Regions from separate parts of the Streptomyces sp. NPDC058198 genome, predicted to be linked through region 2. Evidence: riboswitches for the same ligand, from Rfam matches in the RefSeq annotation. Region 2 holds a riboswitch; each other region holds the start of a gene.

Region 1 (7,586 bases), on a different contig from region 2:
CGACGGCAACCCGGTCAACGCCGCGTCCATGCTCGCGGTGCTCGGCCTGGGCGCGCAGGGCGGCGAGGAGATCGTGCTCGCTTCCGAGGCGGACGGCGCCGATGTCGCTCTGGACCGGCTGGCGAGGCTGGTCGCCGAAGGGCTGGACGAGCTTCCCGAGACCGTCTGACGCCGATTTCCCCGGTCGGCCGGGCCCGTACGGAACATTTCCATGACAGAGCTGCGGTGCGCTGAATTCAGCCCACCGCGGCTCTGTTTATTTCGTGCGGGCAGCAGAAAACAGGTCCTGCGGAATTCTCTTCTTTGTATACGGCCCGATTGTTAAGTGCGGGCACTCGCGGTGTTTACATCATGTTGCGAAGCCCTCATCTTTTCCCGGCCGCGCTCGGGGCGCCGCAGCCGGTGCACCCCCGCGGTCCGCTCCGCGTGCAGCGCCGTCAGCGCCCGGGCGCGCTCCGCGTCGCCGCGCGCCACCGCGTCCACGATCGCGCCGTGCTCCGCCCAGGACTCCACGGGATGGGCGGGCTGCTCGACGGTGTACATCCAGGCGATCTTGTGTCTCAGCTGGGTGAGCGGAGCGGTGAGCGCGGGGCTCCCCGAGGCCTGGGCGAGGGTCTCGTGGAACCAGGCGCCGAGCGAGCGCAGATCCTCGCCCTGGCCCCGGCGGGCCCGCTCCTGGCCCAGCCTGACCAGGCCGCGGAGCACCTTGAGATGGGCTTCCGTACGACGCTGGGCGGCGCGCGCCGCACCCAGCGGTTCCAGCAGCAGCCGCACATCGAGGAGATCCGCCGCCTCCTGGTCCGAGGGCTCGGCCACACACGCGCCGACATGGCGGCGGGTCGTCACGAAGCCCTCCGACTCCAGGGTGCGCAGGGCTTCGCGCACCGGGACGCGGGAGACCCCGTAGCGCCGCGCGAGCTGTTCCTCGGTGAGCCGGCCGCCCCGCTCGAATACGCCGGAGATGATGTCGTCACGGATCGCTGTGCATACCGAGTGCGCGGGAATGCGCATGTTCAAACCTCCGCTTTAATCCGCGCGAAACGCTGCCGATCGACACCTGTTCCGTGACTCTATTGCAATGCACGCGAATTTCCGATGGGTGCCCGGAATCGTTGGATATCTCTTGGCCGCGGCAGCCGGGCGGACGCGGAAGGCCCCGGCGGGGAGCCGGGGCCTTCGGGCGGACGGAGCGGGACCGGAGCGGTCCGGACGGTCAGAGGCTCACGCCGTGCGCGCGCAGATACGCGACGGGGTCGATGTCGGAGCCGTAGTCCGGGCTCGTCCGGGCCTCGAAGTGGAGGTGCGGTCCGGTGACGTTGCCGGTCGCGCCGGACCGGCCGATCCGCTGCCCGGGGGTGACGGACTGGCCGACCGAGACGCCGACCGAGGCGAGATGGCCGTACTGCGTGTACGTGCCGTCGTTCATCCGGAGGACGATGTTGTTGCCGTACGAGCCGCCCCAGCCGGCCTCGACGACGGTGCCCGTGCCCACGGCCACGACCGAACTGCCGGTCGCGGCGCGGAAGTCGATGCCCGAGTGGCTGCCGGAGGACCACAGGGAGCCGCCGGACTGGTAGCCGGTGGTGACGTACGAGCCGGCGAGGGGGAGCCGGAAGGAGTTGAGGCGCTTGCGCTCGGCGGCGCGGGCGGCGCGCTCCTCCGCCTCGCGGATCTCCTTGGCCCTGGCTTCCGCCTTGGCCTTCGCCGCGGCCCTGGCGTCGGCTTCCGCCCTGGCCAGGGCGGCGGCCCGGTGCTGCGCCTCGGCCTGGGCCTCGATCACTCCGGCGAGGGAGTCGTCGATGACGATGGCCCGGTCCTGGCCGCCCTGGCGGCCTGACGGGACGTCCGTACCGGCGGCGTGCGCCGGGGCGGCCAGAGTGCCGATGACGCCGGTGGCGGTGAGGGTCGCGAACCCTGCGATACGCGCGCCCCTGCGGGTCGTTCGGCTCCGGGCACGATGCTTCCCGGTGGCACGGGTGAACGCCATGAAGTGGCTGGTCCTTTCCTTCCTTCTCGCCTACCGGGTTAGCTGACGGGTTCGGAGCAGGAAGGTCTCCTACGGACTCCTCCGCACGGGTGAGCGCGAAGGTGTCCGATTCACCCCAGGGACTGCGTGTGGGTCCCCGGCTCCCCAGGCTCGCGCCTGACGGGGACTCGGCGATGGCTGCCCGATGCCGCGAATACGGCGTAACTGGCGAACAGCCGGACCGACGCTAAGCGGGCCGTCTTTCAATCACCAAACAGACAGGCCCCTTTGTAGCGCACACCACAGGGCAGATAGGCAATCTCTCCAATAAAAGGGACATAAGAGAGCCCCGGCGACGGCGTCGCCGGGGCTCCTCTCACGGCGGGATCAGCCGGTGACCACCGTCACGTCACCGATGCCCAGAGCCGCGACCGGCTCCTTGATCTGCGCGGCGTCCCCGACAAGAACCGTGACGAGCCGGTCCACCGGGAAGGCGTTGACCGCGGCCGCCGTCGCCTCGACGGTGCCGGTCTCGGCCAGCCGCGCGTACAACTGCGCCTGGAAGTCGTCCGGGAGGAACTGCTCGACCTGGTCGGCCAGCGTGCCCGCGACGGACGCCGCCGTCTCGTACTTCAGCGGTGCGACGCCCACCAGATTCTGGACGGCCACGTCGCGCTCGGCGTCGGTGAGGCCCTCCGCCGCGAGGGTGCGCAGCACCTTCCAGAGGTCCTCCAGCGCCGGGCCCGTGGACGCGGTGTCCACGGAGCCGCTGATGGCGAGCATCGCGGCGCCCGTCGCCCCGCCCGGGGCGGACGGCGCCGAGGAGCGCAGCACCTGGCCGAAGGACCGCACGCCGTAGGTGTAGCCCTTCTCCTCGCGCAGCACCCGGTCGAGCCGGGAGGTGAGGGTGCCGCCCAGGCAGTACGTGCCCAGCACCTGGGCCGGCCAGACCCGGTCGTGCCGGTCGGCGCCGATACGGCCGATCAGCAGCTGGGTCTGTACCGCGCCCGGCCGGTCCACGATCACCACACGGCCCGTGTCGTCGGCGGTGATGGGCGGCACCGGACGGGGAGCGGCGGTGTTGCCGGCCCAGTCGCCGAGGGTGTCGGCGAGCACCGCGTCCAGATCGACCCCGGTGAGGTCACCGACGACCACCGCGGTGGCCGTGGCGGGGCGTACGTGCGCCTCGTAGAAGGAACGCACGCCCGCGGCGTCGATCCGCTCCACCGTCTCCTCGGTGCCCTGGCGCGGCCGGGACATGCGCGAGGAGGCGGGGAACAGCTCCTTGGAGAGCTGCTTGGCGGCGCGGCGGCCCGGGTTGGCGGTCTCGTGCGGGATCTCGTCGAGCCGGTTGCGTACCAGCCGCTCGACCTCGCTGTCCGCGAAGGCGGGGGCGCGCAGCGCCTCGGCGAGCAGCCCGAGCGCCTTGGGCAGCCGGGAGACGGGGACCTCCAGGGAGATCCGTACGCCCGGGTGGTCGGCGTGCGCGTCGAGCGTGGCGCCGCAGCGCTCCAGCTCGGCCGCGAACTCCTCGGCGCTGCGCTTGTCGGTGCCTTCGGAGAAGGCGCGCGCCATGATCGTGGCGATACCGTCGAGCCCCTCGGGCTCGGCGTCCAGCGGGGCGTCGAGATTGATCTCGACGGCCACCACCTGCTGGCCGGGGCGGTGGCAGCGCAGCACCGTCAGGCCGTTGGGCAGCGCCCCGCGCTCGGGGGCCGGGAAGGCCCAGGGCCTGGCCTCGCCGGCGGTCGGCTGCGGGTGGAAGTCCATGGTCACGGCAGCGTCGGTCACTGGTCCGCCCCCTCGTGCTCGTCGGTCTCGTCGGCGGCCGTGTCCTCGGCGGTCACCGGTTCGTACACCAGCACCGCCCTGTTGTCCGGGCGCAGCCGCGCCGCGGCGACCGCCCGCACCTCGTCCGCGGTGATGTCCAGCACGCGCGTCACGGCGCTCAGCGCCAGCTGCGGGTCACCGAACAGCACGGCGAACCTGCACAGTTCGTCGGCGCGGCCCGCGACGGTGCCGAGCCGGTCGAGCCACTCGCGCTCCAACTGGGCCTGCGCCCGCTCCATCTCCTCCGCGGTCGGGCCCTCGGCGGCGAGGCGGGCCAGCTCCTCGTCGACCGCGGCCTCGATCTGCGGGACCTCGACGCCACCGGACGTCTTCACGTCCAGCCAGCCGAGCGAGGGTGCGCCGGCCAGCCGCAGCAGCCCGAAGCCCGCGGCGACCGCGGTCCGGTCCCGGCGCACCAGACGGTTGTGCAGGCGGGAGGACTCGCCGCCGCCGAGGACGGTGAGCGCCAGGTCGGCGGCGTCGCACTCGCGGGTGCCGTCCTGCGGCAGCCGGTAGGCGGCCATCAGCGCGCGCGCCGGGACCTCCTCGTGGATCTCCTCGCGCAGCTCCTCGCCGATGACGTCGGGGAGCGTGCCGTCACGCGGCGGGTTCTTGCCGTCGTGGGACGGGATCGAGCCGAAGTACTTCTCGACCCAGGCGAGCGTCTGCTCGGGGTCGATGTCGCCGACGACCGACAGCACCGCGTTGTTCGGCGCGTAGTTCGTACGGAAGAACGCGCGGGCGTCCTCCAGCGTCGCGGCGTCCAGGTCGGCCATCGACCCGATGGGGGTGTGGTGGTAGGGGTGGCCCTCGGGGTACGCCAGTGCGGTCAGCCGCTCGAAGGCCGTACCGTAGGGCACGTTGTCGTACCGCTGGCGGCGCTCGTTCTTGACGACGTCCCGCTGGTTCTCCATGGACTGGTCGTCGAGCGCGGCGAGCAGGGAGCCCATCCGGTCGGCTTCCAGCCAGAGCGCCAGCTCCAGCTGGTGGGTGGGCATCGTCTCGAAATAGTTGGTGCGCTCGAAGCTGGTCGTGCCGTTCAGGGAGCCGCCGGCCCCCTGAACCAGTTCGAAGTGGCCGTTCCCCGGCACCTGCGCCGAGCCCTGGAACATCAGGTGCTCGAAGAGGTGGGCGAGGCCCGTACGGCCCTTGACCTCATGGCGTGAGCCGACGTCGTACCAGAGGCAGACCGCGGCGACCGGGGTCAGGTGATCCTCGGAGAGGACCACGCGCAGGCCGTTGGCCAGCCGGTGCTCTGTCGCTGTCAGGCCGCCGGAACCGGCCTGCGCTGTGGCCGTGTGACCCATGGGCATGTACGTCCCTTCGATCGCGATATGGAGAAGTCCTGCCACTGTATGCAAGCGTGCTGACACCTGGCGAAGTTCCCGTGCCGCACACGCTCAACGACGGGTCGAGGTCGGCGGTGTCAGCGGCTCGGTCCACAATGGTCCGCGTCAGTTCCAGAAGTTGCCGTACAGAACCTGTGAAGGAGCCGCAGCAGCGATGGCCCGCCGCAGCACGAAGACCCCGCCGCCGGAGGACTTCGAGGAGAAGATCCTCGACATCGACGTGGTCGATGAAATGCAGGGCTCCTTCCTCGAGTACGCGTACTCGGTGATCTATTCCCGGGCCCTGCCGGACGCCCGTGACGGTATGAAACCGGTGCACCGCCGCATCGTGTACCAGATGAACGAGATGGGCCTGCGCCCCGACCGCGGCTATGTGAAGTGCGCGCGTGTCGTCGGCGAGGTGATGGGAAAGCTGCATCCGCACGGCGACGCGTCGATCTACGACGCCCTCGTCCGGATGGCACAGCCGTTCTCGATGCGACTGCCTCTCGTCGACGGACATGGCAACTTCGGCTCGCTCGGCAATGACGACCCGCCGGCCGCCATGCGGTACACAGAGTGCCGGATGGCGGACGCCACGTCACTGATGACGGAGTCGATCGACGAGGACACCGTCGATTTCGAGCCGAATTACGACGGCCAGGAGCGGGAACCGGTCACACTTCCCGCCGCGTATCCGAATCTGCTGGTCAACGGCGCCTCCGGGATCGCGGTCGGCATGGCGACGAACATGCCGCCGCACAATCTCGGTGAGGTCGTGGCGGCCGCACGCCATCTGATCAAGCACCCGGGCGCGGACCTGGAGACGCTGATGCGTTTCGTGCCGGGCCCCGATCTGCCGACCGGCGGCCGGATCGTCGGCCTGACCGGCATCAAGGACGCCTACGAGAAGGGCCGGGGCACCTTCAAGATCCGTGCCACCGTGACGGTGGAGGATGTCACCGCGCGCCGCAAGGGCCTGGTCATCACGGAGCTGCCCTTCACGGTCGGCCCCGAGAAGGTCATCGCGAAGATCAAGGACCTGGTCTCCGCCAAGAAGCTCCAGGGCATCGCGGATGTCAAGGACCTCACGGACCGTGCGCACGGCCTGCGTCTGGTCATCGAGGTCAAGAACGGCTTCGTGCCCGAGGCCGTGCTCGAGCAGCTCTACAAGCTGACGCCGATGGAGGAGACCTTCGGTATCAACAATGTGGCGCTGGTGGACGGGCAGCCGCTGACGCTGGGGCTGAAGGAGCTGCTGGAGGTCTATCTCGACCACCGGTTCACGGTGGTGCGCCGCCGCAGCGAGTTCCGGCGGACGAAGCGGCGTGACCGGCTGCACCTGGTCGAGGGGCTGCTCGTCGCGCTCATCGACATCGACGAGGTCATCCAGCTGATCCGGTCGAGCGACAACTCCGCCCAGGCCAAGGAGCGGCTCATCGAGCGCTTCTCGCTGAGCGACATCCAGACCCAGTACATCCTGGACACGCCGCTGCGCCGGCTCACCCGGTTCGACCGGATCGAGCTGGAGAGCGAGCGCGACCGGCTCAACGGCGAGATCGACGAGCTGACCGGGATCCTGGACTCGGACACCGAGCTGCGCAAGCTGGTCTCGTCCGAACTGGCCGCGGTGGCGAAGAAGTTCGGCACCGCGCGGCGCACGGTGCTGCTGGAGTCCTCGGGTTCCGTGGCGGCGTCGGTGCCGCTGGAGGTCGCGGACGATCCGTGCCGGGTGCTGCTCTCCTCGACCGGTCTGCTGGCCCGTACGGTCAACGGCTCCCCGCTGGAGGGCGGCGACGGCAAGCGCGTCAAGCACGATGTGATCGTCTCGGCGGTGCCGGCGACGGCGCGGGGCGACATCGGCGCGGTGACGTCCACCGGGCGGCTGCTGCGGATCGCGGTGATCGACCTGCCGCAGCTGCCGGACACGGCCTCGGCGCCGAATCTGTCGGGCGGAGCGCCGGTCTCCGAGTTCCTCGCGCTGGAGGGAGACGAGTCGCTGGTCTGTCTCACCACGCTCGACGAGTCGTCCCCGGGGCTCGCGCTGGGCACGCTCCAGGGCGTCGTCAAGCGCGTGGTGCCCGACTATCCGGCCAACAAGGGCGAGCTGGAGGTCATCTCCCTCAGGGAGGGCGACCGGATCGTCGGTGGCGCGGAGCTGCGGACGGGCGAGGAGGATCTCGTCTTCATCACCTCCGACGCCCAACTGCTGCGCTACCAGGCCTCGCAGGTACGGCCGCAGGGCCGGCCGGCGGGCGGTATGACGGGGATCAAGCTGGCGGACGACGCCACGGTGATCTCCTTCACGGCGGTGGATCCGGCGGCGGACGGAGTGGTCTTCACGGTCTCCGGCTCGCACGGCACGCTGGACGACTCGGTGCGTACGGCGAAGCTCACCCCGTTCGACCAGTACCCGCGCAAGGGCAGGGCGACGGGCGGGGTGCGCTGTCAGCGGTTCCTGA
Region 2 (7,586 bases):
CGGATCATGGGGCTCGCCCACTCGGACGACCATCTGATCGAGTTCCTGCGTCTGGCGGGCCTGCCCGACGCCTGGGACCTGCTCGACGATCCGGCCTGGGTGGAGTGGCAGGGGGGGCCGGCGCACGAGTACAGCGTGGTGTGAAGGCCGCGAGCGCGGCGGGGGCGCCCACCTGTGGTCCGTGGCGGGCCGCCCCCGTTCTCGTACGGCTCAGCGTGTACAGCTCAGTCGTGTACGGCTCCGTCCTCCGCGTCCTGCTCCCGTACGTCTTCGTCTCCGCGATTCCCGCCGTTCCCCCCGCCTCCGCCGTTCCCGCCGCTTCCGCCGTCCGCGGCGATCGACGCGAGCTGCGTCAGGTTGTCGATCCGCCAGTCCGCCGCCGCGACCACATCCGGGTCGTCCGCCCACAGATAGCCCCACGGCCCGCGCCGCAGATGGGCGACGCGCAGGCCGGCCTCCTTGGCGGGGAACAGGTCGTACGCGGGATGGTCGCCGACGTACACCGTTCTGTCGGGCGGGCTCTTCGCCGCCTCGATGACGCGCGTGAAGAACTCCGGGGACGGCTTGGCGACGCCCCACTCGCCGGAGGTGACCACGAGATCGGCGGGCAGATCGAGGCCGCGCAGCAGCTCGCCGGCCTTGACGGTCTGGTTGCCCGCGAGGACGACGCGGATGCCGAGCGACTGAAGGCCCGCCAGGGCAGGCCGTACGTCCGGGTAGAGATCGGACTCGTCGAGGTGCTCGCCGCGGCCCGCGGCCTCTCGGGCCCGGTAGGCCTCGCCGACATCTATGCCCGGCTTGATGAGACGCAGGGCGTCGGCGTTGTCCCGGTTCTGGACGGTGGCGGCGCCGACGAGGGCCGAGATGGTGTGTCGGGGGATGCCCAGCCAGTCGGCCCAGGAAGCCCAGTAGCGGTCGTCGCGTACGAGGGTCTCGCCGACGTCGAACACGATGGTTTCAATCACCGGTGTAAGCGTAGGGGGACACGCTCTGCCGATTGTCAGTGGCTGGCCGTAGCCTTGGTCTCATGTTCGCTTCCTCGTCCGCTTCTTCCGGTGCCCGCGGTCCCGTGCGGTCCGCCGATGTCGTCAACCCCGTGCGGTCCGCCGATGTCGTCAACATGGAGATCCGTGCCCTGTGGGTACGGGCGGGTGGCGCGCTGCCGCCCGTAGAGCAGGAGCGTTATCAGCGGCTGCTGGTGGAGTGGGCCGCGGCGGTACGGGCCGATGTCGTCGAGGCGGCCTAGTGCGGCCTAGGCGGCCTAGGCGCCCCGGGCGGTCTCCGGACCCGTCCGACCCATCCGTGGGGAAGATGGTTTGGATCTTGCTCTGGATGGCGTAGAGTTGTGTTTAACGACGCGGGGTGGAGCAGCTCGGTAGCTCGCTGGGCTCATAACCCAGAGGTCGCAGGTTCAAATCCTGTCCCCGCTACTTGAAGAGAACGAAGGCCCGGATCCCTGGATCCGGGCCTTCGTCGTGTTCCACCGCGTTCCGTGCCGCGCTGCCGCCGGGCCTGACCCTTACATGCCGAGCTCGACCTCTACCTGCCGGGCTTGACCTTTACGTAACGTCAAGTTCTAGCGTGAACGTCATGGAGTGGTCGATCCAGGACATCGCGAAGAAGGCCGGTACGACGAGCCGCACGCTCAGGCACTACGGCGAGCTGGGGCTGCTGGAGCCCAGCCGGACCGGCGCCAACGGGTACCGCTACTACGACCAGGACGCCCTGGTCCGGCTGCAGCGGATTCTGCTGCTGCGTGAGCTCGGCCTCGGGCTGCCGGCGATTGCCCGGGTACTCGGCGGCCAGCAGGACACGGCCGCCGCCCTGCGCACCCATCTCGGGCTGCTGGAGCAGGAGCGCGAGCGCATCGGACGCTTGATCACGTCGGTGCGGACCACTCTCCGCAAGACCGCGACGGGAGAGGAACTCATGGCCGAGGAAGTGCTCGACGGCTTCGATCACACGCAGTACGAGCAGGAGGTGACCCAGAGGTGGGGCCGCGAGGCCTACGCGAAGAGCGACCGCGGGTGGCGCTCGCTCAGCGAACGGGAGCGGCAGCGGTTCCAGGAGCAGCACGAGGAGATCGCCCGCGACTGGGGACGGACGCGGGCGGCCGGCCTCGGCGCCGGCAGCGACGAGGCGCAGGCGGTCGCCCGGCGCCACTGCGCGTGGCTGTCGGTCACGGTCGCGCCGACGAAGTCGTACGTCATCGGTGTCACGGCGATGTACGTGGATGATCCACGTTTCGCCGCCGCATATGAGAAGTACGGTGAAGGGACGGCTGTGCTCGTACGGGACGCCATGAAGGTGTACGCCGAGCGCCACCTGACCGACTGACCGACTGGCCATCCGCCCCGCTGGGGGCCCGGCCGACCGACCGGGCCCCGTAGCCCACTCGGCCGATGGCGAGTCGCCGCCGAGCGCGGCAGCGGCCAGCCTGGGTGGGGCGCGGTACCGTCCCGCAGCCGCAGGCGGACCGGCAGGAGACCACTGGTGGGGAAGCTGAGGAAGCTCCGAAAGGGCATCGGCGGCAGAGACCGGCGGGCCCAGGAAGGAGCTGGCTTCTGGGCCGACGAGAAGGCGGGCTTCTGGTCGGGCGCCGGTACCGGCCGTGCGGGCCATCGGCTGGGACGCCCCACCGGGCGTCGGCTGGTGCGCATTCTGCCCGCTGTGGTGATCCTGGCGGGGGTGGTCTTCGACCTCGTGACCCCCGCGCGCATCACCGCCGCTCCCCTCTTCGCGGCCGCCCCGCTGGTCGCCGCCCCGTTCTACCCCGCGATCGGCACGCTGCTGGTCGCCTTCGCCTCGCTGTGCGCCGAGCTGTTGCTGCACCTCTACACCGATTCGCCGGTGTTCGACCCCGCGGCGCTCACCGAGCTGCTGACCGTGGTGGTCGTCTCCGTCCTCGCCATGTACATCAATGGCGTCGTACGCCGCAGCGGACAGCGGCTCGCCTCCGCCCGCATCATCGCCGAGACCGCCCAGCGCGCCGTGCTGCCCAGACCCGCCGAACGGATCGGCGGTCTGCGGATCGCCGCGCGGTACGAGGCGGCGCAGGAGGGCGCGTTCATCGGCGGGGACCTGTTCGCCGTACAGGACACGCCGTACGGGGTCCGGCTGGTGGTCGGGGACGTACGGGGCAAGGGGCTGGAGGCGGTCGAGGCGGTGGCCGTGGTCATCGGGTCGTTCCGGGAGGCCGCCGAGCAGGAGAGCTCGCTGGAAGGGGTCGCACAGCGGCTGGAGCGGGCGCTGAGACGCGAGGGGACACGGCGGGACGGGCTCGATGTCTTCGAGGGGTTCACCACGGCTGTGCTCGCTGAGATCCCGCACGGCGAGAACGTGGTGCGGCTGCTCAACCGGGGCCACCCCGAGCCGCTGCTGATGTGCGAGAACGGCGCGGTACGGATGCTGGCGCCGACCGACCCCGCGCTGCCGCTCGGGATGAGCGACCTGGGCGCCTGGCCGGACCGCGCGGAAGAGGCCGCCTATCCCGACGGCGCGACCCTGCTCTTCTACACGGACGGACTCACCGAGGCGCGCGACAACCGGGGTGCCTTCTACGTCCCGCGCGACCGGCTCGACGGGCGGATCTTCCATGGGCCCGACGATCTGCTCCAGGCGCTGATCGATGACGTGCGCGTGCATACCGGCGGCACCGGGAGCCAGGACGACATGGCGCTGCTGGCGGTCAGCCGGCCCATCGAGGGGCAGCTGGACTGGCGCAGGGCCATGCCCGCCTTTCCCTGATGCCCCTGACGCGCGGGGAAGCCCCCGCGGCGTGCGAGGCCGAGCAGCGGGGGAGGCCGTGCGGCGGGAGAGATCGTGGGGCCTGACAGACCCCGCGGCGGGAGAGATCGCGTGGCGTGTGACGCGTGTAGAAGTGCGCTCCGGGCCATTGCCACCGTCTGTAATCGCGGGGTATCCCTCCGCATAACATTTGACACACCGTCAGGAATGAAACGTGTTCTGATGGAGGGTCAACTCGCCCGATTGCGACTCCATGTGTCCTGGTACGTCCGATGCGAAGTTGTTAATGATCACCCGGAACGGCTTGGAATAAGACCCGGGTCTCTATTAACGTTCGATAACGCAGCGCGGTCGTCCCAGCCGTCGCCAGAGATGGCACCGTGCGCACGCGCCGAATCCCGCAAGGGAACCGGGGAACCACCAATTGGGGTGAATCGGGTGCCCTCTGCTGCCCTGAGCAGCGAGAACACCCGTAGGAGACCTTCCTGCTCCGAACCCGTCAGCTAACCCGGTAGGCGAGAAGGAAGGAAAGGAGTGCGCCCCAGTGGCGTCCAACAAGCCTGCCCCCGCAGCCCCCTTCGAAACTCATACCTTCGGTAACGAGTCAGACGGGGCATGGGGGGAGTGGAATCCCACCGAGGAGTCCCTCCGGCCCGTACGCGGCAGACACCGCGTCGCCAAGCGCAGCGGAATCGCCCGCAACGGGCTCGCCCGTAGCTCCACGGTCCTCGGCGTCGGCGTCTTCGCCGCCGTCGGCGCGGGCGGCATGGCCACCGCGCAGGACAAGCCCGCGGTCTCCATATCCCTGCCCGACGCCATCGCGGACAATCTCCCGGACGCGAAATCGCTTCCCGGCGTGGGCTCCCTGGCGTCGGACGACGCCGAGCCCGACCTGCTGGCCACCGCACCGCTCACCACGGCCGGCCTCACGACCGCCGACGCCGAGCAGGGTGCCACCGACGCGGGCGAGGCCCTGCGCGCCCGTATCCTCCAGCAGGCCGAGCAGCAGCAGGCCGAGGCCGACGCCACGGAGAAGGCGGCCGCGGAGACAGCGGCCGCCGAGAAGGCCGCGGCGCAGGCGAAGAAGCAGCAGACCGAGGCCGAGAAGAAGATCGAGGCGGCGAAGAAGAAGGCCGAGGCGGAGGCCAAGGCCAAGGCGGAGGCGGAGCGCCTCGCCAAGCTGGCCGCCAGCTACTCCCTCCCCACCTCCTCGTACACGCTCACCTCCACCTACGGTGAGTCCGGCTCCATGTGGTCCTCCGGCTACCACACCGGTCTGGACTTCGCCGCTCCGACGGGTACGCCGGTCAAGGCCGTGCACAGCGGCACCGTGAAGTCGGCCGGCTGGTCGGGCTCGTACGGCTACCGCACGGTCCTGGAGCTGGCCGACGGTACGGAGATCTGGTACTGCCACCAGTCCTCGATGACCGTCAGCGCCGGGCAGAAGGTCACCACGGGCGAGGTCATCGGGCGGGTCGGCGCGACCGGCAATGTGACCGGTCCGCATCTGCACCTCGAGATCCACACGCCGGGCGGCTCGGGGGTCGACCCGATGAGCTGGCTGCGGGGCATGGGCCTCACTCCCTGACGTACGCACAGTCCCCGGCGGCTCCGGCGCTCACCCCCCGACGCCGGAGCCGCCGGCTCTTCCCCTGACGAAACACGGCGATAGCGCGGCGAAAACGCGGCGAAAGCCCGGGGGAACGGAATAGGGCGGCCCGTCGCCGGGGTTGAATCAACCCATGACTGATCTGCGCAAGCTGGGCTCCTCCGACCTTCACGTCTTCCCGCTCGCCCTCGGCGGCAATGTCTTCGGCTGGACCGCCGACGAGGCGCAGTCCTTCGCCGTGCTCGACGCGTACGCCGCCGCGGGCGGCAACTTCGTCGACACCGCCGACACCTACTCCTCGTGGGTGCCTGGCAACGAGGGCGGTGAGTCCGAGACGGTCCTCGGCAACTGGCTCGCTTCGCGCGGCAACCGCTCCGACGTGCTTGTCGCGACCAAGGTCGGCCGCCACCCGCAGTACACCGGCCTGTCGGCGACCACCATCAAGACCGGCGCCGAGGAGTCGCTGCGCCGGCTCCGTACGGACTACATCGACCTGTACTACACGCACTTCGATGACCCGAACGTCCCCGTCGAGGAGATCATCACCGCCCTCGACCAGCTGGTGCGGGAGGGCAAGGTCCGCGCCATCGCCGCCTCCAACATCAGCCCGGAGCGGCTGGCCGCCTCGATCGCCTTCTCGGAGAGCGAGGGGCTGGCCCGCTATGTGGCCCTCCAGCCCCAGTACAACCTGGTCTCGCGGGACACCTACGAGGGCGCGCTCCAGGACACCGCGATCCGCTACGGACTCTCCGCCGTGCCGTACTACGCCCTCGCGTCCGGCTTCCTCACCGGCAAGTACCGGCCGGGGGTCACGGTCGACAGCGCGCGCGCCGGCGGCGCCGGCAAGCATCTGCTGACCGAGCGGGGCCTCAAGGTCCTCGGTGCGCTGGACCGGATCGCCGAGGCGCGGGGCGCCGAGATCGCGACCGTCGCGCTGGCGTGGCTGGCGGCGCAGCCGACCGTCGTCGCGCCGCTCGCGTCGGCGCGGACGACCGAGCAGCTGCCCGCGCTGCTGGCGGCGGCCGACCTGGAGCTGACGGCGCAGGAGCTGGCGGAACTCAACGCCGCGTCCGCCTGACGCCCCTTTTTTTGGGGCTCGGTTCGCCTCCGGGGCGCTTTATGCCCCTGTCGACGGTCGACCGTGCTCGATTCGCTCGTACCTCGCGAACCTCCGCGCGCTCTCCCTTTCGACACCGGCGCGCCCCTTCGGCTCACTCGCCGGCGGGCCCGGGGCTCTCGTCCCGGGGCCGCGCCGGAAGCCCGACGCCGGTAGGCAGTAGCGGATAGGAACGCTCTAGTACTGGCGGTACGGGTTGTAGCCGTCGTAGTCGATGTACGGCGGCGGCACCCGCACCCGGCCCGTGGCCCGCGCCGCGTAGGTCAGCGCGGGCCCGGCTATGTCCTTGCGCTGCCACAGATGGTGCAGCAGCTCCTGCTCCCGCTCGACGAAATCCGGGCCCACCGCCCCGCGGTGGGCCCGGTCGCGCAGAAACGCCAGGGACGTCGCGAACGCCTCGTACTCCCCGACCGACCTGGCCGCCTTCGATCCGTACGCACGGGCCGCGAAGTCGCGCGCCATCGTGCGCGCCCGCATGGAGGAGAGCGCGTGCGGCGCGGCCGGGGTCAGCCAGCCCGCCGCGGCGTACGCGGGCAGCTGGGCCGAGACCGTGCGCAGCTCGCGCTGTCTGCTCCAGATCGCCAGCCAGGTCAGCAGGGCGAAGACCGGGACCATGAACACCGCGTACACCGCGTAGAAACCGTACGGGCCGAAGAGCGACGAGGACCCGTTCCACAGCGCGTGCATCCCCATCGCCAGGGCCAGGCCGAGCAGCGGACAGGCGTACCGGCGGATCCTCTGGCGGCGGTTCGCCATCGCCGCCAGCCCGAAGCCGATGCCGGTCAGTACGGTGAAGAGCGGATGGGCGAACGGCGACATCACGATCCGTACGAAGAAGGTCGCGGCCGTGATGGAGGCGAAGCCGGAGCCGTTGAGGCTCTGGTCCTCGCCGAAGGCGGTGCCGAGATAGAGGATGTTCTCGGTGAACGCGAAGCCGCTGGCGGTGAAGCCCGCGAACACGACGCCGTCCACGAGCCCGGTGAAGTCCCGTCTTCGGAAGAGGAAGACCAGCAGGACCGCCGCCGCCTTGGCGCTCTCCTCGACGACCGGCGCTATCACCGTGGCGCCGAGGGATTCCGCACCGGCCGGGTCCGCGGTGGCGGTGGCTATCCA
Region 3 (7,586 bases), on a different contig from region 2:
CGCTCTCCTCCTGCGACTACGACTGTCCGTACTGCCCGTTCGCCAAGCGGCGCGACAGCCGCGAGCAGCTGCGCGCCGACCGGGCTGCCCTGGAGCGCTTCACCGCCTGGGCGTCGGCGCAGACGGAGGACCGGCTGTCGGTCCTGTTCACCCCCTGGGGCGAGGGTCTGGTCCGCTCCTGGTACCGGCGGGCGCTCACCGAGCTGTCCGGGCTGCCGCATGTCCGCCGGGTGGCCATCCAGACGAATCTCAGCTGCCGCACCGACTGGCTGGCGGACGCCGACCCGCGGACGCTGGCCCTGTGGTGCACGTACCACCCGGGCCAGACGCCGTACGACCGCTTCCTGGCGAAGTGTCATGACCTGGCCGACCGGGGCATCCGGTTCAGCGTGGGCGTCGTCGGCCTTCCCGGCCATCAGGAGCACGCCCGACGGCTGCGCGCCGAGCTGCCCGGGCACATCTATCTCTGGATCAACGCGGCCGAGGGGCACAGCTATACGGACGAGGAGGCCGCCCGCTGGACGGAGCTCGATCCGCTCTTCCCGTACAGCCGTCATCCGCACCGCTCGGCCGGTCTGCCGTGCCGTACGGGTGAGTCGGTGATCTCGGTGGACGGGGAGGGTACGGTACGGCGCTGCCATTTCGTCCGCGCCGAGCTGGGCAATCTCTACGACGGGTCGTACCGGCGGGCGCTCGGCCCTCGGGCCTGCCCGCTGGCTGTGTGCGACTGTCATATCGGCTATGTGCATCTGGAGACGCTGCCGTTGTACGACGTCTTCGCGGGCGGGGTACTGGAGCGGATCCCGGCGGGGGCGTAGCGCGGCGCCCGGCACACCCCCGCCGTCAGTGCTTCAGCGGCAGCAGATCGGGCCGTTTGGCCGCGACATGGTCCCCGGAGGAGACGCCGCGCAGCCGGCGCCCGATCCAGGGCACCAGATACTCCCGTGCCCAGTGGATGTTGTCGCGCCGCACCTCGAACGTGCCGCGCGGCTGCTGCGGCGGCCACACCTGGTCCGGGTCTGCGGGCACGTCGAGGCCGAGCACCTGTGCGGCGCGCAGGGCGACACGGGTGTGTCCCTCGGGTGACAGATGCAGCCGGTCCCCGTCCCAGGCCCGCCTGTCCTGGACGGACTTGAGGGACCAGAGGTCGAGCACGGGACAGTCGTAGCGGTCGGCGATGGACCGTACATGAGCGGTGTACGTGGCGATCTTGCCGCGCAGATGGCGCAGCACGGGGACGCCCCGGGTGTCGAAGCCGGTGGTCACCATGACGGTGCCCACGGCGCCGGTGAGGTCGGCGACGGCGCGTTCGAAGCGCTCGGCGACATCGTCGGGGTCGGTGCCGGGCCGGATGATGTCGTTGCCTCCGGCGCAGAAGGTCACCAGGTCCGGGCCGAGTTCCTTCGCGCGCGGTATCTGCTCGTCGACGATCTGGTCCAGCAGCCGGCCGCGTACGGCGAGATTGGCGTACCGGAAATCACCGTGCACGGCGTCCGCCGTCTCGCCGGAGACCGGAAGCTGGTCCGCGAGCAGAACCGCGAGGCGGTCCGCCCAGCCGACATACAGCCCGTCGGGCCCCGGATCTCCCACGCCTTCCGTGAAGCTGTCACCGATCGCCGTGTACGACCCGAATACGCCTCTTCTTCTTGATCTCGAATCGTCTGCCACAGCAGCACATCTTTCACCCGTGGATGTGACCTACGCGACCGTAAGAAGGAGTTGACGGTGGGTGAGATATGCCATCGGTCAAGATTCACCCAAGCGGGAATACGCGAAATGATCTCCGCCCGGCACTCCGGGTGCCGGGCGGAGGTGATGCCATATCAGGGCTTCACCGATCAGATGGAGACGCCGTGCTGACGGAGGAATTCCAGCGGGTCGATGTCCGAGCCGTACTCCGGGCCGGTCCTGATCTCGAAGTGCAGGTGCGGTCCTGTGACATTGCCGGTGGCGCCGGAGAGCCCGATCTGCTGGCCCTCGCTGACGGTCTGGCCGGCGGAGACGGAGAGGGAGGACATGTGGCCGTACTGCGAGTAGTGGCCGTCGCTGTGCTGGATGACGACCTGGTTGCCGTACGAGCCGCCCCAGCCGGCCGTCACGACGGTGCCCGCGCCGACCGCCTTCACCACGGTGCCGGTGGAGGCCGAGAAGTCCACACCGGTGTGGTAGCCGCTGGACCAGCTGCTGCCGGAGGCGTGGTACGGCGTGCTGGGCTGCCCGCCGTCGATGGGCAGGGTGAAGCCGGCATCGCTGCTCGGCACGGGGGTCTCGGTGGCCGGGGCGGTGGGCTCCGTGACGGTGGACGGCTCCGAGGGCTCCTCGGACGGCTCCGCGGGCTTCGTGGGCTTGCTGGAGGTCGTGGCCGGGGTCGCGGAGTGGGCGGCTCCGGCCTTGGCGCCGAGGGTGAGCCGCAGGCCGGGGTGGATCAGCGACGGGTCGGCGCCGATCGCCTTGCGGTTGTCCTTGTACAGCTTGTGCCAGCCGCCGCGGACCTTGTGGTCGCGGGCGATCTTGGACAGATAGTCGCCGGCGACCACGGTGTAGAGCCTCGGGGACTTGGCGGAGGCGGACAGGCTCTGGGCCGTGTGCGCGACGGAGGCGGACTGCGGCGCGGCCTTCTCGGCGGCGTGCGCACCGGTGGCGCCCATGAGCGGAAGCGCGAGGGCGGCCCCGCCCGCGCCGGCAACGATGAATCCGCGGGCAATCGGGTTGGACTTGGGACGGCGATGCTTACCGGGCATGACGAATTCCTCTCCGGCGCCTGCGAGGTAAGCTGTCGGGTTCGGGCTGGAGATGCCCGGCCGCGCGTGCTGCGCGACTTCACCCCAAGCCGGTCCTGGCCTAAGGGCCGGCGTACTACCTGGGTTCCCCGCTCCTGCCACGCGTGGATGGGTGAGTGCGAATTCCGAGCGGCGGCAGGATTTGGCGTTCCGCTCGGATTGAGGGTGAACGTAGGCGAGTCGGGACGGCCTGAACAAGCCCTCTGATTTCCGCCGATGACACCCGCTTCGATATCACCCGGGAATTCCGGTCACCCTGCGTGGATTACCGATCTTCGGATTCCATGTGAGGCAGCAATTCCGTTTCTTGGTACAGCCACGCAACGTCACGGATATGATCCTGCTCACTGGTCGAGGCCCATCTCCCCCTCGACCGGGGCATCTTGGGCTAAATATCTCAATACGGACAGATGATGATTTGGGCGATATCAACCTGTGCGTGATGTCCGAATAATGTCAATCTGCATCCCGTGCGGTCGAACTGATTGCCGTGCGAACAGATGTCGTAGGGTCAGGAGTCGACATCGTCGGCGAGCAGCGCCGACGGCAGACACGGAGGAGCAGGCCGTGACGCAGCAGCTGCCGCAGGTCCCGTCGACCGAGCCCGAGCTGTCCGGAGTGCGCAACTTCCGTGACGTGGGCGGGCTGCCGACCACGGACGGCCGACGGGTTCGGTACGGACGGCTCTTCCGCAGCGGCCATCTCGCCAACGCCACCGCGGCCGACGCCGCCTTCCTCTCCTCCCTCGGCCTGCACACGGTCTTCGACTTCCGCAATGCCGCCGACCTCAAGCTCGACGGCGTGGACGTGGAGCTGGCCGGGGTGCGAAATGTGAACATTCCGCTCACCGACCCGACCGACGGCGCCGAGTTCTGGAAGATGGTCCGGGACGGTGATCTCGACCAGCTGCGCTCGCTCCTGTCGGACGGCAAGGCCGCGGACCGGATGATCAACTCGTACCGGGCGATCATCACGGACCGCGTCGCCGAGCACAGCCGGGTGCTGCACGCCCTCGCCGAGGAAAGCGTCCCGGCGCTGATGCACTGCGCGGCGGGCAAGGACCGGGCCGGTCTCTCCATCGCCGTGTCCCTGCTCGCGGTCGGGGTCGAGCCCGAGGCGATCGAGGCCGACTATCTGAAGTCGAACGACCCGCACCGCCGTTATCTCGTACGCCGCAGCGACAACTCTCCCGCCGGCAAGTCCCCCGAGGTGATGGAGCTGCTCAGCCCGCTCTTCGACGCCCGCGCCGAATATCTCGCCGCGGCCTTCGAGACCATCGGGAAGACCTGGGGCACCACCGACCGCTATCTCACCGAGGGCCTCGGCCTCGCCCCCGAGACCCGCGAGCGGCTGCGCGCCCGCCTCCTCGACGAGAGCTGACCGCGCGGCGGCGGACCGGCCGCCCCGGCCCTCGCCGCCGCCCCTACTGCCCGCGCGCTCCCAGTTCGAAGAGCAGATAGAGGAAGCCCGCGAAGAGATGGCCGGCCACCAGATAGGCGAAGAGCCGGATCACCAGCCCCCGGGGGAACGACTTCTCCTCATGCGCGACGCGCGCCGGCCGGGCTTCCGGCTCGGCAGGCGTCGCGGCCGGGTTCCCGGCTGGATTCTCTGACATGGTGACTGGCCTTTCTCTGGCAGGTCAGCGGCGATGGGCCCCGCCACCGAGGCACAGCTCGGCGGCGGGGCTCTGCAGCAGGGTATGGACGAAGAGCAGCTCGGTCCCGGCGGGCCCGGCGGCCGCGATCCGGTGCGGTGTGAGCGAGTCGAAGTGCGCGCTGTCCCCCGGGCCGAGTACATGCACGGCGTCCCCGAGGCTCAGCCGCAGCCGTCCTTCGAGGACATAGAGCCACTCCTCCCCCGGGTGTACGCGGACGAGGTCACCCTGCGCCCCGTACGGCACCTGGACGCGCAGCGGCTGCATGGCCCGGCCCGAGCCGCCCGCCTGGTGGTACGTCCAGCCGTCCGCCTCCACGGGCTCCGTCCGGCCGGCGCGGACGATGGGGTCGCGCTCCGGCGGGATCTCCCCGAGCAGCTCGGAGACGGTCGTCCCGTAGATACGGGCCAGGGCCAGCAGCATGGGCAGGGAGGGCTGCCGGCGGCCCGTCTCCAGCCGGGAGAGATGGGCGGGGGACAGCCCCGCCCGCCCGGCGGCGGTCTCCAGGGTGAGGCGGCGGCCACGGCGCAGCTCGCGCAGGCGTGGCGCGACATCGGGGAGCTCGTCGGGCAGCTCGCCCGTCGGCTCTCCGGTGGGAGGAGTGCTCATCCCTCCATTGGGCCAAAATATTTCCTCCGGGGCAACTTTCTTGCCCCGGAGGCAAATGCGGCGTCCACCGCGTGCGAACCCGCGTCCTACCGGTTGGCGACGGCCTGCTTCACCAGTGTCCTGCCGAAGTCCCACATCAGTCCGCCACCGCCATGGGCGTCGTCCATCACCGCCGTGAAGGCGTCCACGAAGCGCTCCACCTCGCGTTCGCCGATGGTCAGCGGCGGAATCAGCTTGATCACTTCCAGATGGTCGCCGGAGACCTGGGTGAGGATGCGGTGCTTCTGGAGCAGCGGCACGACCACCATCTGCGCGAAGAGTCCCTTGCGGGCCGCCTGCAGCATGGTCCAGCGGCTGCGCAGCTTGATCGAGGTCGGCCGGCCGAACTCGATGCCGATCATCAGGCCCCGGCCCCGTACCTCGTGCAGCAGCTCGTAGCGGCCGACGAGCGCGGCCAGCCGTGATCTGAGCAGATCGCCGGTCGCCCGCGCGTTGGCGACGATCTTGTCGTCCTCCATCACCGACAGCACGGCCAGGCCCGCCGCCATGGCCTGCGCATTGGATCCGAAGCTCGCCGAGTGGACCAGCACCCGGTCCATCGAGGAGTAGACCTTCTTGAAGATCCAGTCCTTGCCGAGGGTCGCGCCGACGGGCACATAGCCGCCGGAGAGCGCCTTCGCCACACAGACGAGATCGGGCTCCACCCCTTCCTCGTGCTGGTACGCGTAGAAGTCACCGGTCCTGCCGAGACCGGTCTGCACCTCGTCGACGATGAGCAGCGCCTTGTGCTGGTGCAGCAAGTCCTGGGCGGCGCGCAGAAAGCCGGGCGGCGTCGCGTGCACCCCCTTGCCCTGGATGGGCTCGACGATGAACCCGGCCACGTCGCCGCGCTTCAACTCCCTCTCCAGCGCGTCGAGATCGCCGAGCTCGATGGCGGTGTCGGGCAGCAGCGGTGCGAAGCCGTCCCGGAATCCGTCCTCGCCGTTGACCGACAGGGATCCCGTGGTGAGCCCGTGGAAGGCGTGCGCGCAGTACAGGATCCTGGGCCTGCCCGTCGCGTACCGGGCGAACTTGAGGGCGGTCTCCACCGCTTCCGTACCGCTGTTGCCGAAGAACACCCGGTCCAGATGCGGGGAGTGGGCCAGCAGCTTCTCGGCGAGCAGTCCGGGCAGCGGCTGGCAGTCGAAGCGGGTGAGATCGGCGAGCGAGGCGTCGAGGACATCATGCAGGGCCTTGCGTACGACGGCGTGGTGCCGGCCGAGCCCCATCACGCCGAAGCCGGCGAGCATGTCCAGATAGTCGTTGCCGTCCTCGTCCCAGAAGTAGGCGCCCTCGGCCCGCTCGTAGACCCGGTCGAAGCCGATGGTGTGCAGCATGCGCGGGAGCTGGTGGTTGAGGTACTTGGCGTGCAGTTCGTAGCGCTCGGCGCCGCGCTCCGCGAGAAGCTGGGTGAGGTCGAAGCCCTTCGGCTGCTTGAGTTCCTTGACCTCGTTGAGCTGCGCGGACTCCTTGGGCTGGGTCATTCCGTGCTCTCCTTGTGTGCCGGGCCTGCCGCACCGCCCCCCACCGGCCGCCGCCGGCCGGGCCCGGACGCGCCATGAACGGCGCGTCGCGATCGGCCGGGCCGGCGGCTCGGGGAGCCCCGGTGCGACAGGCTCTCCAGCGGTCGTCCCGTCAGCGCGAGCCGGCGACCGTCTCACGGACCGCCCGCAGGGACTCCTTGAGGGAGCCCATGGTGGCGAGGACGGCGGTCGGCTCGTAGCCGCAGTGCGCCATGCAGTTGGCGCAGCGCGGGTCCTTGCCCCGGCCGTACTTGTCCCAGTCGGTCTCTTCGATGAGCTCACGGTAGGTCGGCACATACCCGTCGCTCATCAGATAGCAGGGTCGCTGCCAGCCGAAGAGCGAGTAGTTGGGAATGGCCCACGCCGTGCAGGGGAAGTCGGCCTTTCCTTCGAGGAAGTCCAGGAAGAGGGGCGAGTGATTGAGGCGCCAGCGTGCCCGGTTGCCGCCGGAGAACGCCTTCTTGAACAGCTCCCTGGTCTGGTCGACACCCAGGAAGTGCTCCTGGTCGGGGGCCTTCTCGTAGGCATACGCGGGCGAGATCATCATCTCGTCCACCCGCAGATCGTCATTCAGGTAATTGAGCACCTCGATGATGGTCTGCGGAGTGTCCGTGTTGAAGAAGGTGGAGTTGGTGGTCACCCGGAAGCCGCGCCTCTTGGCTTCCTTGATGGCCGCCACCGCCTCGTCGAACACTCCCTCCTTCGCGACGGACTCGTCGTGCCGCTCACGCAGGCCGTCGATATGAACGGCGAAGGCGAAATACGGCGAAGGAGTGAAATTCTCGATCTTCTTGCGCAGCAGCATCGCGTTGGTGCACAGGAAGACGTACTTCCTCTTGGCCACCAGCTGCCGGACGATCTCATCGATCTGCGGATGCATCAGCGGCTCGCCGCCGGCGATGGAAACCATCGGCGCCCCGGACTCCAGCACCGCCCCGACGGCCTGAGCAACGGGCATACGCTGCTTCAGGACGCCGGCCG
Region 4 (7,586 bases), on a different contig from region 2:
CAACGGGATGTACGCCCTGCTGCGCCACCCCGAGCAGCGCGCGCGGCTGCAGCGCTCGCTCGACGCGGGGGAGACGGGGCTGCTCGCGACGGGGGTCGAGGAGCTGCTGCGGTACGACGGGCCCGTGGAGATGGCGACCTGGCGCTACGCCACCGAGCCGCTGACGCTCGGCGGACAGGGGATCGCGGCGGGCGATCCCGTCCTGGTCGTACTCGCCGCCGCCGACCGTGACCCGGAGCGGTTCGCCGATCCGGACACGCTCGATCTCGCTCGGCGTGACAATCAGCATCTCGGCTACGGACACGGCATCCACTACTGCCTCGGCGCCCCGCTCGCCCGGCTGGAGGGACAGGCCGCGCTCGCCACGCTGCTGACCCGGCTGCCCGATGTACGGCTTGCCCAGGATCCTGCTGATTTGCGATGGCGTGGAGGGCTCATCATGCGTGGATTGCGCACGCTTCCGGTGCAGTTCACGCCATTGTCCGGCTGACGGAACGTCAGGACTGTGACTTTCGCGTGATCTCTGCTGCATCGACTTGTGACAAGCGTTCGAGTACCGCTACGTTCACCGACGACTCAGCAGCAACACGCCGTAGTCGAACTGACAGTCTCACGGAAGGCAACCGCATGCGCTCCGCGAACGGCCGGCACCGTCGACCTCGCCAGGCCCCCGCCCTGATCGTCGCGGCAGGGGTGACCGGATCGGCGCTCGCGATCCCGCTGCTCGGTGCCACCGGCGCCGTCGCGGCCGATGCCACCACCTGGGATCACGTCGCCGAGTGCGAGAGCGGCGGGATGTGGAGCGCGGACCTCGGTAACGGCTACTACGGCGGACTGCAGATCTCGCAGGAGACCTGGGACGACTTCGGCGGCGGGGACTACGCGGCCCGCGCCGACCTCGCGAGCCGCTCCCAGCAGATCGCGATAGCCGAGAAGGTGCTCGCCGCGCAGGGGCCGACGGCCTGGCTCAGCTGTGCGGCGATCTCGGGGCTGACGGACGACGGCGCCCTGCCCGGCGTCGACCCGGGGGCCACCCCCGACGCGTCAGGAACCCCGAAGGACAGAGGGAGCGCCGATCCGGCGGACACGTCCCCGTCCAAGTCCCCGTCCAAGTCCCCGTCCACTTCGGACGGCACGTCCTCGGACGGCGCGGAGAAGCAGACGGACAAGCCGGCCCCCTCCGGGTCCGCGGGCGGCTCCGGCTCCGACGGCTCCGACGCGGAGGGCGCGGACCGTACGGATCCGGCCACCGGCAAGCACCGCGGCGACGCGGCCCCGGAAGAGTCCGCTCCGGGCAATTCGGGCGAAGACCGTGAATCGGGGCGTCATGCCTCGCGAGGTGACGGATCGACACGCGACGGGGACGGCGTCGACGGTGGGGCGGACGGCGCGGATGGTGCGTACACCGTCCAGTCCGGTGACTGCCTCTGGCTCATCGCCGACGAGCAGGAGGTGCCCGGCGGCTGGACCGCGCTCTACGAGGCGAACAAGGACGCCGTCGGCTCCGACCCCGACCTCATCCTCCCTGGCCAGACCCTTGATCTCGGCGTGAAGTAGGGGTAGTTCGAGACCCTATGTCCGCTTCTGTGCAAGTGAGACAAGGGTCTCTTTGCCGCAACTCGGGCCTTTTGCTCCGTCCGTTGACTCACTGGATCTCTCACCTGCGTAAACGCCCGCGATCCGCCGGGGGATAAGGGCGTTTTCTCACCTATGCACCCCTTTGGATATCCGGTGGACCTGTGATTACGGTCTGAACCGCTCGCACCGCGGGCCTCGTCGACCGTCACGCCGAATCCTGCCGTCGGTCGGGGGGAGTAATCGTCGCGTCAAGCGCCGAAGGCAGGAGCGGGGGACCCAAAGGTTCGTGCCGGCCCCGGCTGTCGAGAGACGGCCGACGACCGGCTTGGGGTGAAGTCGTGTGCGAGAGCGCGCGGCCGGGCAACTCACTTGGCCCGAACCCGACAGCTGACCTCGTAGGCGTCGGTGAGGAGAAGCTCCATGCTGCGTTCCAGCAAGGCCAAGCACCGTCGCCCGTCCTCGTCCAGGGCTGTTCGCTACGCCACTCTCGCCGGCATGACCGGTGCCGTCGTCGCGGCCCCGCTGATCGGTGCCACGTCCGCCTCCGCCGCGACCCCGTCCGAGTGGGACCAGGTCGCCCAGTGCGAGTCCGGCGGCAACTGGTCCATCAACACCGGCAACGGCTTTTACGGTGGCCTCCAGTTCACCACCTCCACCTGGGCCGCGTACGGCGGCAGCGCCTACGCCGCCAGGGCCGACCAGGCCTCCAAGTCCCAGCAGATAGCCGTCGCCGAGAAGGTCCTGGCCGGCCAGGGCAAGGGTGCCTGGCCCAGCTGCGGCGTGAATCTGTCCAACGCCGCGTACGACGGCGGCTCGGCCGACTCCGCCGCGCAGCCCGCTCCCCAGCAGAAGGAGCAGGCGCAGCCCGCTCCCCAGCCGGAGCAGCCCGCCCGTAGTGACGCGCAGGCCGCCTCGCGCGGCGAGAGCCGTCCCGCCCCGGTCGAGAAGGGCGACGGCGAGTACAAGGTCAAGTCCGGCGACACCCTCTCCAAGATCGCCGGTGCCCACCAGGTCAAGGGTGGCTGGAAGAAGCTGTTCGAGCTGAACAAGGACATCGTCAAGGACGCCGACGTCATCCACCCGGGCCAGCTGCTCCACCTGAGCTGACCCGTCCCGGCCCGGCCGGCCCCGACCACCCCGGTCCGGCGGCCGGCCCGGCCGACCCCCGACCACCCCGGTCCGGCGCGTTCTCCCCCGTACGCGCCGGGCCGGGGTTTCCGCTGTCCGCCCCGCCCTCCGAGGGCCGGACGGTCTCAGCGGGCGGGCACCGGCCTGCCGACGATCCCGAGCGGTTAGGCTCTTGCCGCAAGGCCAAGAAGACCCTGCACTCAAGCGTCACATCCCAGAAGGAGATGCTCGTGCCGTCCATCGACGTCGTCGTAGCCCGGGAAATCCTTGACTCCCGAGGCAACCCCACGGTCGAGGTCGAGGTCGGCCTCGACGACGGCAGCACGGGTCGTGCTGCTGTCCCCTCCGGTGCCTCCACCGGTGCGTTCGAGGCCCTTGAGCTCCGCGACGGTGACAAGAACCGCTACCAGGGCAAGGGTGTCGAGAAGGCCGTCCTCGCCGTCATCGAGCAGATCGGCCCGGAGCTGGTCGGGTACGACGCCACCGAGCAGCGCCTGATCGACCAGGCGATGTTCGACCTGGACGCCACCCCGGACAAGTCGTCGCTCGGCGCCAACGCCATCCTCGGCGTCTCCCTCGCCGTCGCGCACGCCGCCTCCGAGGCCTCCGACCTTCCGCTCTTCCGCTACCTGGGCGGCCCGAACGCGCACCTGCTGCCCGTTCCGATGATGAACATCCTGAACGGCGGCTCGCACGCCGACTCCAACGTGGACATCCAGGAGTTCATGATCGCCCCGATCGGCGCGGAGTCCTTCTCCGAGGCGCTGCGCTGGGGCGCCGAGGTCTACCACACGCTCAAGAAGGTCCTGAAGGAGAAGGGGCTCTCCACCGGCCTCGGCGACGAGGGCGGCTTCGCGCCGAACCTGGACTCCAACCGGGCCGCGCTGGACCTGATCCTCGAAGCCATCAAGGAAGCCGGTTACGCCCCCGGCAAGGACATCGCGCTCGCGCTCGACGTCGCCGCGTCCGAGTTCTACAAGGACGGCTCGTACGCGTTCGAGGGCAAGTCCCGCTCGGCCGCCGAGATGACCGAGTACTACGAGGAGCTCGTCGCCTCGTACCCGCTCGTCTCCATCGAGGACCCGCTCTTCGAGGACGACTGGGCCGGCTGGAAGGTCCTCACGGACAAGCTCGGCGCCAAGGTCCAGATCGTCGGCGACGACCTGTTCGTCACCAACCCGGAGCGGCTGGCGCGCGGTATCGAGGAGGGCTCCGCCAACGCCCTGCTCGTGAAGGTCAACCAGATCGGTTCGCTGACCGAGACCCTGGACGCCGTCGAGCTGGCCCAGCGCAGCGGCTTCAAGTGCATGATGTCCCACCGCTCCGGTGAGACCGAGGACGTCACGATCGCCGACCTCGCCGTCGCCACCAACTGCGGCCAGATCAAGACCGGCGCCCCGGCCCGCTCCGAGCGCGTCGCCAAGTACAACCAGCTGCTGCGCATCGAGGAGATCCTCGACGACGCCGCGGTGTACGCCGGCCGCAGCGCGTTCCCGCGCTTCCGCTCCGCGTAGTGAGGAAGCTCCGCCTCGCGCCCGCAGAACAGGTGACAGGGCGCGAAGGCGGAGCGTAGCGAAGCGTCCCCGGCCGCGGTCCCGTACCGTGTCGGGGACGTACGCACGTGACAGGGGAGGCGAGCCATGGCCGGGAACCGGGACCGGTTCTCCACCGCGACCAGGCTGCGGCTGCTCGGCGAGCAGACCGCTGCCCGCGTCTACCGCTCGCAGAACCGCCGGCAGGACCGCCGCTCCCGGCTCACCGGCCGGGCGGCCTTCCTCGCCCTGATCCTCTGCACCCTGGTGGTGGCGCTCGCGTATCCGATGCGGCAGTACGTGTCGCAGCGCAACGAGATCGCCGACCAGCAGCGGCTGACGCGCGAGGCGAAGCAGCGGGTCGAGGAGTTGCGCGACGAGAAGGCGCGGCTCCAGGACGACGCGTACATCCAGCGGCTGGCCCGCGAGCATCTCCACTATCAGCTGCCGGGCGAGACCGGCTACACCATGATCGACCCGGAAGCGGTGAAGCAGGAGCGCGAGGAGCAGGGGACGGCCGGCCGTCCCTGGTACTCGAACGTCCTGGACGGCGTCGACAACGCCGACCGCCCCGGCAGATAGCACCCGACCGTAGAACCACCCGACCGTAGAACTCTGTAGAACCAAGGCAGGCATGCACACGCCCCCTCCGCAGACCGAACGCACCGAGCCCACCGAGGCGGATGTCGCGGCGTTCAAGGAACAGCTCGGCCGCCCGCCGCGCGGACTGCGCGCCATCGCGCACCGCTGCCCCTGCGGACAGCCGGACGTGGTCGAGACCGCCCCGCGGCTTCCCGACGGCACCCCCTTCCCGACGACGTACTACCTGACCTGCCCGCGCGCGGCCTCGGCCATCGGCACGCTGGAGGCGAACGGCGTCATGAAGGAGATGACCGAGCGCCTCGCGACCGATCCCGAGCTGGCCGCCGCGTACCGCGCGGCCCATGAGGACTACCTCGCGCGCCGGGACGCCATCGAGGTGCTGGAGGGCTTCCCCAGCGCGGGCGGCATGCCGGACCGGGTGAAGTGCCTGCATGTCCTGGTCGGCCACTCGCTGGCGGCAGGCCCCGGGGTGAACCCGCTGGGCGACGAGGCGCTGGCGATGCTGCCCGAATGGTGGAGCAAGGGCCCGTGCGTGACGCCCTACAAAGAAGAGCACGGTACGGAAGAGGACGGCCGGCAAGAGAACGGCCAGGAAGAAGACAGGGCGGGGGACACCGGATGACCAGGGTCGCCGCCATCGACTGCGGGACGAATTCCATCCGGCTGCTCGTCGCCGACGCGCACCCCGACACGGGCGAACTGACCGACCTCGACCGGCGGATGACGATTGTCCGGCTCGGTCAGGGCGTGGACAGGACGGGCCGGCTCGCCCCCGAGGCGCTGGAACGCACCTTCGCCGCCTGCCGTGAGTACGCCGCCGTCATCAAGTGGCTCGGCGCCGAGCGGATCCGTTTCGTGGCCACCTCCGCCTCGCGCGACGCGGAGAACCGCGACGAGTTCGTGCGCGGGGTCCTGGACATCCTGGGTGTGGAGCCCGAGGTGATCACCGGCGACCAGGAGGCGGCCTTCTCCTTCACCGGCGCCACCAAGGAACTGCCGGGCGAGGACAGCTGTCTGGTCGTGGACATCGGCGGCGGCTCGACCGAGTTCGTCGTCGGTGAGGACCGGGTGCGGGCCGCGCGGTCCGTGGACATCGGCTGCGTACGGCTGACCGAGCGGCATCTCGTACGGGACGGGGTCGTCAGCGACCCGCCCACGCCCGCGCAGATCGCCGCGATACGCGCCGACATCGAGGCGGCCCTCGACCTCGCCGAGGAGACCGTCCCGCTGCGCGAGCCGCGCACCCTGGTCGGGCTGGCCGGTTCCGTGACCACGGTGGCCGGGATCGCGCTCGGACTGGACGCGTACGACTCCGCCGCCATCCACCACTCCCGGATCTCCTTCGAGCAGGTCGAGGAGATCACCGGCCGCCTGCTCACGGCCACCCACGACGAGCGGTCCGCGATCCCGGTCCTGCATCCGGGACGCGTGGACGTCATCGGCGCGGGGGCGCTCGTACTGCTCTCGATCATGGAACGGACCGGAGCCCGGGAGGTCGTCGTCAGCGAGCACGACATCCTCGACGGGATCGCCTGGTCCATCGCTCAGGGCCGCCCGGCGCAGCCTCCGCGAGAAACTTCGTGAAGTTCTTCACAAGGAAAAGACCCCTCTTGGCCGCTCTTCCGGTTCCCGGGGGCCGTCCAGGGGCCTCGCAGGGTGACGGCGCCTTTATAACGGGTGGTTCCGGGCGCGTTACGACCGTATGAATCGGGGGTCTGGTCCACTCGTCGGAAGGGGCGGAGGGCCAGCTCACGAGGGGTGGGCAACGACCCGGGGTGCCCTCTGGTTCCCCTGCGGGCAGGTGATCTCGATCATGCGAGCCGCGCAGTGTAGCACCAGGGGGCCAATACCTTGTGAAGGGGCTCACGAGCACCCCCTCCAAACGGGGTGGATACTCGATGGCATGAGCACCACGGAGCGTCCCAGGATCCTCGTTGTAGGCGGTGGGTACGTAGGCCTGTACGCAGCTCGTCGCATTCTGAAGAAGATGCGCTACGGGGAGGCGACCGTCACGGTCGTCGACCCTCGCTCGTACATGACGTACCAGCCCTTCCTCCCCGAAGCTGCCGCCGGCAGCATCTCGCCCCGGCATGTCGTCGTCCCGCTGCGACGCGTGCTGCCCAAGGCTGAGGTGCTCACCGGCCGGGTCACTACCATTGACCAGGACCGCAAGGTCGCCACGGTCGCGCCGCTCGTCGGCGAGGCCTACGAGCTGCCCTTCGACTACCTGATCGTCGCGCTCGGCGCCGTCTCCCGTACCTTCCCGATCCCCGGCCTCGCCGAGCAGGGCATCGGCATGAAGGGGATCGAGGAGGCCATCGGCCTGCGCAACCACGTTCTGGAGCAGCTGGACAAGGCCGACTCGACGACCGACGAGGAGGTCCGCCGCAAGGCGCTGACCTTCGTCTTCGTGGGCGGCGGCTTCGCCGGCGCGGAGACCATCGGTGAGGTCGAGGACCTGGCCCGCGACGCCGCGAAGTACTACACGAACGTGAAGCGCGAGGACATGCGCTTCATCCTCGTGGATGTCGCCGACAAGATCCTTCCCGAGGTCGGCCCGAAGCTGGGCAGCTGGGGCAAGGAGCACCTTGAGGGCCGCGGTGTCGAGATCTACCTGAAGACCGGTATGGACTCCTGCGTGGACGGCCACGTGATGCTCAACAACGGCCTCCAGGTCGACTCCAACACCATCGTCTGGACGGCCGGCGTCAAGCCGAACCCGGCGCTCGCCCGCTACGGTCTGCC

Evidence for each region. A riboswitch is a leader RNA that binds a small molecule or an ion and turns the genes downstream of it on or off. The one in region 2 is predicted to bind cyclic di-AMP.
Region 1: it holds a riboswitch for cyclic di-AMP, as region 2 does, so the genes downstream of both, ACFVWW_RS08115 (M23 family metallopeptidase) here and ACFVWW_RS32835 (M23 family metallopeptidase) in region 2, are expected to answer to the same signal.
Region 3: it holds a riboswitch for cyclic di-AMP, as region 2 does, so the genes downstream of both, ACFVWW_RS04790 (peptidoglycan DD-metalloendopeptidase family protein) here and ACFVWW_RS32835 (M23 family metallopeptidase) in region 2, are expected to answer to the same signal.
Region 4: it holds a riboswitch for cyclic di-AMP, as region 2 does, so the genes downstream of both, ACFVWW_RS16535 (transglycosylase family protein) here and ACFVWW_RS32835 (M23 family metallopeptidase) in region 2, are expected to answer to the same signal.

The regions. Positions count from the first base shown of each region.
Region 1 is NZ_JBHVVP010000001.1:1,842,510-1,850,095, forward strand. It holds gene ACFVWW_RS08105 (HPr family phosphocarrier protein) at 1-169, shown strand, start outside; gene ACFVWW_RS08110 (GntR family transcriptional regulator) at 322-1,011, opposite strand; gene ACFVWW_RS08115 (M23 family metallopeptidase) at 1,214-1,987, opposite strand; cyclic di-AMP (ydaO/yuaA leader) riboswitch at 2,000-2,170, opposite strand; gene ACFVWW_RS08120 (M16 family metallopeptidase) at 2,354-3,736, opposite strand; gene ACFVWW_RS08125 (M16 family metallopeptidase) at 3,754-5,103, opposite strand; gene ACFVWW_RS08130 (DNA topoisomerase (ATP-hydrolyzing) subunit A) at 5,300-7,586, shown strand, end outside.
Region 2 is NZ_JBHVVP010000018.1:72,851-80,436, forward strand. It holds gene ACFVWW_RS32805 (hypothetical protein) at 1-144, shown strand, start outside; gene ACFVWW_RS32810 (HAD family hydrolase) at 225-962, opposite strand; gene ACFVWW_RS32815 (hypothetical protein) at 1,028-1,246, shown strand; tRNA gene ACFVWW_RS32820 (tRNA-Met) at 1,357-1,430, shown strand; gene ACFVWW_RS32825 (MerR family transcriptional regulator) at 1,591-2,337, shown strand; gene ACFVWW_RS32830 (PP2C family protein-serine/threonine phosphatase) at 2,524-3,747, shown strand; cyclic di-AMP (ydaO/yuaA leader) riboswitch at 4,127-4,280, shown strand; gene ACFVWW_RS32835 (M23 family metallopeptidase) at 4,292-5,335, shown strand; gene ACFVWW_RS32840 (aldo/keto reductase) at 5,490-6,434, shown strand; gene ACFVWW_RS32845 (PrsW family intramembrane metalloprotease) at 6,651-7,586, opposite strand, start outside.
Region 3 is NZ_JBHVVP010000001.1:1,056,077-1,063,662, forward strand. It holds gene ACFVWW_RS04780 (STM4011 family radical SAM protein) at 1-818, shown strand, start outside; gene ACFVWW_RS04785 (SGNH/GDSL hydrolase family protein) at 844-1,668, opposite strand; gene ACFVWW_RS04790 (peptidoglycan DD-metalloendopeptidase family protein) at 1,839-2,741, opposite strand; cyclic di-AMP (ydaO/yuaA leader) riboswitch at 2,746-2,905, opposite strand; gene ACFVWW_RS04795 (tyrosine-protein phosphatase) at 3,348-4,160, shown strand; gene ACFVWW_RS04800 (DUF6126 family protein) at 4,204-4,395, opposite strand; gene ACFVWW_RS04805 (helix-turn-helix domain-containing protein) at 4,420-5,043, opposite strand; gene ACFVWW_RS04810 (aspartate aminotransferase family protein) at 5,130-6,566, opposite strand; gene hpnH (adenosyl-hopene transferase HpnH) at 6,718-7,586, opposite strand, start outside.
Region 4 is NZ_JBHVVP010000004.1:90,485-98,070, reverse strand. It holds gene ACFVWW_RS16545 (cytochrome P450) at 1-490, shown strand, start outside; gene ACFVWW_RS16540 (transglycosylase family protein) at 628-1,557, shown strand; cyclic di-AMP (ydaO/yuaA leader) riboswitch at 1,822-1,995, shown strand; gene ACFVWW_RS16535 (transglycosylase family protein) at 1,999-2,685, shown strand; gene eno (phosphopyruvate hydratase) at 2,937-4,220, shown strand; gene ACFVWW_RS16525 (septum formation initiator family protein) at 4,347-4,820, shown strand; gene ACFVWW_RS16520 (DUF501 domain-containing protein) at 4,873-5,463, shown strand; gene ACFVWW_RS16515 (exopolyphosphatase) at 5,460-6,425, shown strand; gene ACFVWW_RS16510 (NAD(P)/FAD-dependent oxidoreductase) at 6,745-7,586, shown strand, end outside.